One region of the Williamsia sp. Y844 genome, then DNA from elsewhere that is predicted to be linked to it. Evidence: predicted binding sites of a transcription regulator. Region 1 holds the regulator's gene; each other region holds the start of a gene.
What was found. Region 1 encodes LexA, which represses DNA repair genes until DNA is damaged. Its sites were predicted from a motif close to CGAACANNTGTTCG; they were not measured.

Region 1 (3,281 bases):
TCCGCCGAACCTGATGCCCGCACTGCTTCTTCCACCTGCTGCGCAAGATGCTGCAATTTGTCGTCATCTACCGAACGGCCCTGGCAGGCCCGGCGGACGCCGCGCATGACCTTCTCGCGACTGAACGGTTCCGTGACGCCGGTCCGTTTGACCACCGAGAGCACCGCGGTCTCCACCGTGGTGAAACGGCGTGCACACTGCGAACAGGCGCGGCGGCGACGGATGGCCTGCCCCTCGTCCGCCACTCGCGAATCGACTACGCGGGTGTCCTCGTTCTTGCAAAACGGGCAATGCATGCACGAATCCTCGACGGTCGACGGCCTGGGCGGAGTGACCAGACACTGTGACTCCGAGGATACCGTCCGGGATTGCAGCCCCTCCACGTCTACCTCGCGTAGACGGGCGTGACCAATGCCTGGCCCACCGACAGTGCCGAGTTGTTCATGGCGTTGAGCTCCATGATCTTCGCCACCACGGCTTCGGTCGGCATCTCGGGTGCGATGCGGGAGGCGATGGCGCCCAACGACTCCCCCGATTGGACCCGGACGACCTCGGTGCCGACGCGGGCCGGATCCGCGGACTGCTGCATGACCCCGCCGAAGAAGGTCATGAAGGCGACCACGAGCATCAGACCGACACCGGCGACCGCCGCGCCCGCCCAGGCGCGCCTGCGGGCGAAGACCATCTCGCGAGCGGTCGGTATCCGCCGCTCGGAGTTACGCGAATCGGCACACGAGACGGCCACCCGGCGCTGCGCAGGCAGACGGCGACCGGCCGGGCGTGATGTGTCCTCGGGCCGTACCGGGCGCGTGGTGCGCGTGCGGGTACCGCTCTCGGGGTGGTGAACAGGCCGAGCTGTGGCCGGCCGGATAATGGTGGTGGCTGCAGTCATGGGGTTCAGTCCTCGGTCATCGGTTCGATCCCTATTCGATCACTCGTTCGATTGAAAGAGTGTTCGATTAGTACCACGGGCCTCCGACAAAGCGCCACGCCTGATCGAACAAATGTTTGAGACTTGTGACCATTTGCACTATCTTTGTCGACATGGACCCCGCCCGACACCGCATGAACTGGAGGACCTGATGGCCGATAGAACCCAGCCCCCGACACCGGCGGACGGGACCGCGACCACTGTTGTCGCCACCGAACCACTCGCCGAGGGCTCACTGACCCCCCGCCAGAAAGCGGTTCTCGAGGTCATCCGCACCTCGGTCCGCGAGCGCGGCTACCCTCCGAGCATCCGGGAGATCGGTGACGCTGTCGGCCTGACCTCGACATCGTCCGTCGCCCACCAGCTCCGCACGCTGGAACGCAAGGGTTTCCTGCAGCGCGAGAACAACCGGCCTCGCGCGGTGAACATCCAGGACACCGATCTGAATCCGGCCACAGCCGCCGGACAGGTTCAGGCACCGGACGAATCCCTGCCGACGCCGACGTTCGTCCCGGTCCTCGGCCGGATCGCGGCCGGCGGTCCGATCCTCGCCGAACAAGCTGTCGAAGACGTTTTCCCACTCCCCAAAGAGCTGGTGGGCGAAGGTTCGCTGTTCATGCTCAAGGTCGTCGGTGAATCGATGATCGACGCCGCGATCTGCGACGGCGACTGGGTGGTCGTACGCCAGCAGAATGTTGCCGACAACGGCGACATCGTGGCGGCGATGATCGACGGCGATGCCACGATCAAGACGTTCAAGCGCACCAAGGACGCCGTGTGGCTGATGCCGCACAACCCGGTGTTCGATCCCATCCCGGGTAACGATGCCGTCATCCTGGGCAAGGTCGTCACTGTGATGCGTCGACTCTGACCTCCGAGTCGGAGGCAGATCACTCTCATACAGATCAAAGGCGGGGTGTACCGGGATATCCCGGTACACCCCGCCTTTCGAGTTCAGGGGACCACTGGGTGATCAGACCCCGAGACTACGTCCGATCACTTCCTTCATGATCTCGGTCGTCCCGCCGTAGATGGTCTGCACACGAGAGTCGAGGAATGCCTTGGCGACCGAGTATTCACGCATGTAGCCGTATCCACCGTGCAGCTGCAGACACCGGTCGACCAGGTGCACCTGATTCTCGGTGGCGTAGTACTTGGCCATCGCGGCATCCGGGACGGTCAGCTTCTTCTCGTTCAGCAGACCGATGCAGTGGTCGACGAAGACGCGGGTCGTCGTGGTCGACGTCGCCAGTTCGGCCAGCAGGAACCGGGTGTTCTGAAAGTTCCCGATCGAGCGACCAAAGGCCTTGCGGTCCTTGGTGTACTGAACGGTGGTCTCCAGCACCTGCTCCATCGCCGCCGCGGCGACAACAGCGATCGACAGGCGTTCGCGAGGCAGGTTCTGCATGAGGTAGATGAAGCCGAGGCCTTCTTCACCGAGCAGGTTCTCGGCGGGCACACGGACGTTGTCGAAACTCAGTTCGGCGGTGTCCTGCGCCTTCATGCCGACCTTGTCGAGGTTGCGGCCGCGTTCGAAGCCCTCCATGCCACGCTCGATGACCAGCAGGCTGAAACCTTTCGCGCCGGCCTCGGGGTCGGTGCGCGCGACCACGATCACCAGGTCGGCGTTGATGCCGTTGGTGATGAAGGTCTTCGATCCGTTGAGCACCCAGTGGTCGCCGTCTTTCTTGGCGTTGGTCTTGATGCCCTGCAGGTCCGAACCGGTTCCGGGCTCGGTCATCGCAATGGCGGTGATGAGCTCGCCGGAGGTGAATCCCGGAAGCCAGCGCGCCTTCTGCTCCTCGGTGGTCAGTTCCAGCAGGTACGGCGCGATGACGTCGTTGTGCAGGGTGAAGCCCAAACCGCTGTACCCACCCCTGGCGGACTCTTCGGAGACGATGGCCTGGTAGCGGAAGTCGTCGACTCCGCCGCCGCCGAACTCTTCGGGAGCGTCCACGGCCAGGAAGCCGTTCTTACCCGCTTCGATCCACACATCACGATCGACGATGTTCTGCTCTTCCCAGCGGGCGTGATACGGCGCCACATGCTGTTCGAGGAAGCTTCTGTACGAATCGCGGTACAGAAGATGTTCAGGCTCGAAAATCGTACGTTCCATCAAGGTCTCCATAACGAGGTGTCAAAACGCGGACGTGCCAGTAACTGTAACCGGATTCTACATTCTGCCCAAGGGCCTGGAGGCCTGGATTTTTAGAACAGATCAGATGCGGCGAACTCGGCCAGCTGGCTGGCCAGCGCAGAAGGCACACTGGCGACGATCTCCGTGCCATCGGCTCCGTGCTCCTCCCGCGACACATCGCCTTCGGCGTGGATGCGTGAGACCAGGTCACCC
Region 2 (3,281 bases), 480 kb from region 1:
CGGTCTTGTAAATCACAGGCTTACAGTCCGGCCCGGGGTGAGTCAATGTGCCCGCCTGCACGATTCCCACGACAGGACCGTCATGGTAATGCCAACCGGTAGTTCCACCAGGCGCAATGGTGATCTGCTTGGCCACCGCATGCAAACCATCGGGAATGAAGGGCAAGAGATCGGCGGGGATCTCGATATCGGCGTACGTCACCGCAGAAATGCCCTCACCGGGTGTTGCATTCGCGGTGGTCGGCACCATCAGTGCGGCACAGGACAAGGCCGCCACCGCAGTTACCGACCGGATTAGTTTCATCATCAGTACAGCGTATGCGTGATTACCGCAGCTCACCCGACTTCGAAAGAAAAACGGACATCTCCCCTTGTATCCCTTATGAAGGCGACATACCGCGCGGGGCGCACGCCTACAATTCGATTCACCACTGTCCGCCTACATATTTCGACGAGCCGAGGAATGCTGTGACATCGACTGTCCGCCAGGCGCCCAAAATCGGGTTGTTCACCCGTAATGCGACGGGAACCTCCTCGGCCGAGGCATTCCTGATCATCGCGATCGCCACCATCCTGGTCACCAGGGCATATCTCTGGTTGACCGACTACCCGCAGGTCGGTGGCGGCACCCTCCACATCGCTCACGCTCTGTACGGCGGCGGATTGATGATGCTTGCGCTGCTGGTGAATTGGTGGTTTATCGGTTACGGGGCGCGGGTGGCCACGGTCCTGTTCGGCGGCATCGGGTTCGGGCTCTTCCTCGACGAGGTCGGCAAGTTCGTCACCAAGAACAACGACTATTTCTATGGGCCGTCGGCCGAGATCATGTACGTGCTGGTGGTTGTCGTGATCATCATCGGTCGGATCATGAGGGAGATCAGGCCACTGAGCGCAAACGAGAATCTCGCGTCGGCGGCAGCCATCGCCGCCGACGGTGTGGCCCGCGGCCTCCAGACACATCGCCGCGAACTCGCTCTACGCATGGTGGAGCAAGCGGAGGAACTCGACGCGGACCCGGAAACCGCACAGAACATCCGAGAACTGCTCATCAGCGCCCCCGTCGCATCGGCCCGACTCCACGCATTGCAGCAGTGGGCACCTCGGTTGATTCCGAGATTCCTACTCAATCCCCGGTGGCTTCCCATCATGTGTTGGTTACTGATCTTCTCGGCATTCGTCGCCCTGGTCTTCACTGTCATCGGGCTGACCATCGACGGCTACTACGAGAGCGACAACCTGGTACTCGACCTCGACGGAAGGGACGCGGCCGGCGTCATCTCCCTGGTGAGCGCCACCGCCACATTGGCACTTGCGGTACCGGCGATGATCGCCCGCAATCGCACCGACAAACTCTGGCCACTGCAGTTCCTGCGTTATGCCGCACTGATCTCCACCTTGCTCAACGCGCTGGTCGACTTTGCCGTCGAGGGGTTCGGGGCACTTGTGGGCCTGGGGGTCGGGCTGTTCACGCTGGCGATCATCTCCTACCACCTCGATCTGCGGGCGCGCGCCGCGAACCCGAGAGCGCACGCCGAAGCGGTCGCCGCGGCCGACGATCCCGCCGACGATGCCGCCGAGGTGAACTCAACACCGTCCGAACGCGTCGGCTAGGCTCGGTGGCCACATGCTCGAGGGAGGAGCATGGCCACACCGGACCGTCATAGCTACGGCATTCAGGTCCGGCCGATCAGTCCGGCGCGTTCGGCGGCGCGGGAGTCATGGATTGGCGGGCGGGCAAGTCGGAACATGTCTCCAGCAGTTAGCGAAAAAGGCACAGCGCCTTGATCCCTGCGTGCGGCTGCAACCAACGGCCTCGGGATCTTGGTGGTTGCACTCGCAAGTTTGGTCAAGGCCGGACCCTGAGCCCTTCTTGTTTGGCACTAGTGCCCTTGAAGCGCTTCGGTCGGCGACTCTGACGCGCGCAACACGTCACTCCACAGAGGTTTTGTCTCATAGAGACACCAAACCACGACTCGAACAAACATTCGACACATCGCGTTCTCCGGGGTATCCTGGTTGAAAGCTGGCGATCAGATGTGCTGGGGGGCATGATGACTGACGATCCGTCTGACGAGGTTGCGGTTGGTTCTTCTTCGGTTCCGGTGTTGGTGCGCAAATATCTCGAGTTGGAGTTGCTGGTTGCCGATATCGCGGACTGCACTGATTCCGATATGTCTGATGCGGAAGTCAATGAGCTTGTGCGGGTGCATGAACGGATCGCTCGTAAGCTCGAGCTCGCCGGGTTGCGACACTTGTTGGTGGTCTCGGATCGGTCGTCGTTTTCGAAGGCCGGGTATTCATCGCAGTTTGGTTTCACCCGTGGCGAGTTGCGGCTGACCAAAGGCCAAACCATGTCCAGGATCCGCGGCCTGGAAGCTGTCGGCCGATTCCACACGATGCAGGGCGAAGAGCTGGCACCGAAATGCCCTGCCGCCGAAGAGGCCTGGTCCCAAGGGTTGATCGGCGCCTCGCATATGGATGTGATGCTGGATGTGCGCAAACAGATCCCCTCAGCTGCTGATCCGGCCGTGTATGACGTGGTCGATCAGTGGATGACCGAAGAAGCCGTCGAGTCCGATCCGACCCGCCTGGCTGCTGCGGGCAGTCAGGTGTTGGCCCGGGTCGATCCCGATGGCCGGTTGACCGACGACAGTGATCGGGCCCGCAGACGCTCGGTGAGTATCGGCGATCAAGGTGTGGATCTGATGGCCAAAATCTCGGGCACCCTCGATCCAGAAACATTGGCGTTGCTGACCACCGTGATGGATGTGTGGGCCGCACCGGGGATGAATAATCCGGCCGACCCCTACTCGCCCACCGGCGCGTCAGATGATCCGAAGCAAGATCAAGAGTTGATGAAGGCAGCCGCCGAACGTGACACCCGTTCGCGGGGCCAGATGCGTCACGACGGGCTCAAGGCAATCCTGAAGACCATTTTGGAATGCAACCTGCTCGGCAAGTCCCATCGGGGGCTGCCGGCGCAGATCATCATCACGATGACCAAACAACAACTCGAAGAGTGTGCCGGGATCGCGAAAACCGCTTCCGGGGTGGACATTCCGGTCGGGGACGCACTGGAGTTGGCGGCGCGGTCCGACAAATATCTCTCGGTGTTCGCTGACCACTCCGTTGAAGTCCTGTATCTGGGCCGGGCCAAACGGACCGCGCAGAAAGGTCAACGCCTGGCGCTGTTTGCCCGCGATCGGGGATGTTCTCACCCAGGCTGCACCAATCCCGCGACACAGGTGGAAGGTCATCACGTCAAACCGTGGATCAACGGC
Region 3 (3,281 bases), on a different contig from region 1:
ATTGACCCCCGGACCGATCAGCTTGTGATGCTGCGGACATGCCGGCGCCTCGTTGACGATGTCCGTGAACCCGCCGAGCACCCATTCCCGAATGTGATGCGCTTCGGCCCACAGCGCCGGATTCGAACATCCTGGCGTCGAGCAACCGCGATGAGCAGCAAACATCGCCAGCCGCTGCGACTCGCTCGCCAACCGACGCGCCCGCCCGAAGTACAGGATCTCGTTCGAGTGATTCTCGAAGATCGCCAACGATTTATCGCTGCGCACAGCGAGCTTCACTGCATCACCGATGGGCAGGATTGTTCCGGTTGCCGTGTACGCCACACCTGATCCGTACGGCTGCACCGGATTCCGACTTCCACATGGCACCATCTCGCCCGGTACCTCGACCTCGACCTCGACCTCGACAATGTCATCGTCGTAGTCGTAGTCGGCGCTGTCGATGACCACGCCTGCACCGGGTGAAGGTCGCACCGATTCGTCGAGCTGATCTTTCGTCATCGAGATGATCACCTGCACCGGCAAACCACGGTGCGAATCGCCCAGTTGCCCGGACTCGATCAAATACAACAACGCGGCCTTCAACGCATCATGATTGCGCTGCGCCTGACTACGAATGTCGTTGTCAGCAGAGGCCTGCAGGATGTCTTTGTCCAAGGCGGGGTCATCTACCGCACCCGACGGGGACAGCGGGTCACCAGGATTGTTCATCCCTTTCGCGGCCCAGACCGTCAACATCACGTCGAGCAACGCGCGCGTCACCGGGTCCAGATGACCCGTGATCTTCGACATCAAGTTCGTAGACTGCTTACCCAGGCTCAGACCGCGATGGCGGGCGCGGTCCGCGTCGTCGGTCAACGTGCCGTCGGGATCGAGATACTCGACAATCCGCTCACCGATCCGCTCCACTTCTGTCGGGGTGTACCGCTGGCACAACTGGGCCATCGCGGCCTCGGTGTTCTCCCGCTTTTCCGCATCGACCTTTGCGGGGATCTTGGCCATCACGTCCATGACGATCGCGGCATGATCGAGATCGATCGCACCGTCCCTCAACGCCGCCGCTGTCTCCGGATACCGCGGTTCGATGACCTCGCCACTGGGCGTCACCGATGCTGTCAGAGCGTCCATTGCCTCCAGCCGTTTACGGGCCGCCCCGGGCCGCAGCCGAAACAGGTTTTTGAGCATCGCCACCGGTGAGCCGAAGCCTGCCTTCGAAAATGCCCGTCGCACAGTCACTTCCCGCAATACCGGCAAACCAGCGGCCTGCAACCGTCGCGTCGAGGTTTCGATGCGCTGAAGCACCCGCACGCAGTCCTCATCAGAGATCGGCATCAAATCCATTGTGGCGATGCGCTCAACAGCAGCATCGAGCTCGAGCAGCGCAGCATTTGTGGGCATGTCGATAGCGAACTGATCTGACACCCCGGACCCCCCAGCCCCTGTGAACGAATACGAACAGCCGTAGTGATTTCTCGGAATCCCACGTATTTCGGAAGCGCTTGAACACCAGTGTAGCCCAAAATCACCACTGGTTCAAACATATGTTCGAATAGACCTCGACAGTCTCACTCTTCGTGCCCGCCAAAAGCAAGAACCCCTGCACCGATGTGGGTGCAGGGGTTCTTGTTCAATTGGTCAGCCAGGTCAGCCAACGACCAACGTCTCGCCGTCGTCGCTGGTGGTCACCGGGACGACGTCGCCGTCGGTGATCTTGCCGGCCAGCAAAGCCCGGGCAAGCTGATCGCCGATGGCCTGCTGCACCAACCGGCGCAGCGGACGAGCACCGTAAAGCGGATCGAATCCGCGTGTGGCGAGCCACTTCTTGGCGTCCTCGGAAACCTCCAGTTGCAGCCGGCGTTGCGCCAGACGCTTGCCCAGCTGTCCGAGCTGGATGTCGACGATCGACACCAACTGTTCGGCCGTCAGCGCGTCGAACACCACGACGTCGTCGAGTCGGTTGATGAACTCGGGCTTGAAAGCCGACCGGACCGCCGCCATCACCTGGTCCTTGTCGCCACCTGCTCCCAGGTTGGACGTCAGGATCAAGATGGTGTTGCGGAAGTCGACCGTGCGGCCTTGACCGTCGGTCAACCGGCCTTCGTCGAGCACCTGCAGCAGGATGTCGAATACGTCCGGATGCGCCTTCTCGACCTCGTCGAACAGCACCACCGTATAAGGGCGACGCCGAACGGCTTCGGTCAACTGACCACCGGCCTCGTAGCCGACATAGCCGGGAGGAGCACCCACCAGCCTTGCCACGCTGTGCTTTTCGCCGTACTCGCTCATGTCGATGCGAACCATGGCGTGTTCGTCGTCGAACAAGAACTCGGCAAGAGCCTTGGCCAACTCGGTCTTACCGACACCGGTCGGTCCGAGGAACAGGAACGAGCCCAGTGGCCGGTTCGGGTCGGCGACACCGGCCCGAGCGCGACGAACCGCGTCGGACACAGCCTCGACGGCCAGCTTCTGGCCGATGACCCGGGAACCGAGTTCGTCTTCCATCCGAAGCAGTTTCTCGGTTTCACCCTCGAGCATGCGGCCGGCCGGAATACCGGTCCAGGCAGCGACCACCTCTGCCACATCGTCGGGTCCGACCTCTTCCTGCAACATCACGTCGCCGGTCGGATCTGCACCCGACTTCTCAACGGCGGCAGCAAGTTCCTTCTCCAAGGTCGGGATTGTGCCGTATCGCAGTTCAGCTGCCCGGCCGAGATCGCCATCGCGTTCGGCCCGCTCCGATTCACCGCGAAGTGTTTCGAGGCGTTCTTTGAGGTCACGCACCGAGTCGATGGCGTTCTTCTCACCCTGCCAGCGGGCGGAGAGCTCGTTGAGCTTCTCCCGCTGGTCGGCGAGCTCTTGACGGAGCTTGTCAAGACGAATCTTCGACGCGGCGTCGGTTTCCTTCTGCAGCGCGACCTCTTCGACTTCGAGCCGACGAACGATACGTTCGACCTCATCGATTTCGACTGGGCGCGAATCGATTTCCATACGGAGTCGAGATGCCGCCTCGTCGACAAGGTCGATGGCCTTGTCCGGCAGGAACCGCGACGTGATGTAGCGATCACTCAGCGTCGCGGCGGCCACCAGTGCGGAGTCCGTGATCCGGACGCCGTGGTGCACCTCGTACCGCTCCTTGAGTCCACGCAGGATGCCGATGGCATCTTCGACCGACGGTTCGCCGACGTAGACCTGCTGGAAACGGCGTTCGAGGGCCGCATCCTTCTCGATGTACTGACGGTATTCGCTGAGCGTGGTGGCACCCACCAGTCGCAGCTCACCGC

Region 2: a site for LexA is predicted at 1,975-1,988, ahead of AC1TQG_RS20325 (HNH endonuclease signature motif containing protein). Genes of this name have one in related genera too.
Region 3: a site for LexA is predicted at 1,535-1,548, ahead of AC1TQG_RS05730 (HNH endonuclease signature motif containing protein). Genes of this name have one in related genera too.

What each region holds. Positions count from the first base shown of each region.
Region 1 covers NZ_JBXCJB010000003.1:261,383-264,663, reverse strand. Annotated here, with positions in the region: gene nrdR (transcriptional regulator NrdR) at 1-296, opposite strand, end outside; gene AC1TQG_RS18045 (LysM peptidoglycan-binding domain-containing protein) at 386-892, opposite strand; gene lexA (transcriptional repressor LexA) at 1,083-1,802, shown strand; gene AC1TQG_RS18035 (acyl-CoA dehydrogenase family protein) at 1,905-3,047, opposite strand; gene hflX (GTPase HflX) at 3,140-3,281, opposite strand, start outside.
Region 2 covers NZ_JBXCJB010000003.1:744,826-748,106, forward strand. Annotated here, with positions in the region: gene AC1TQG_RS20315 (cupin domain-containing protein) at 1-307, opposite strand, end outside; gene AC1TQG_RS20320 (hypothetical protein) at 469-1,611, shown strand; gene AC1TQG_RS20325 (HNH endonuclease signature motif containing protein) at 2,049-3,281, shown strand, end outside.
Region 3 covers NZ_JBXCJB010000001.1:1,285,582-1,288,862, forward strand. Annotated here, with positions in the region: gene AC1TQG_RS05730 (HNH endonuclease signature motif containing protein) at 1-1,398, opposite strand, end outside; gene clpB (ATP-dependent chaperone ClpB) at 1,645-3,281, opposite strand, start outside.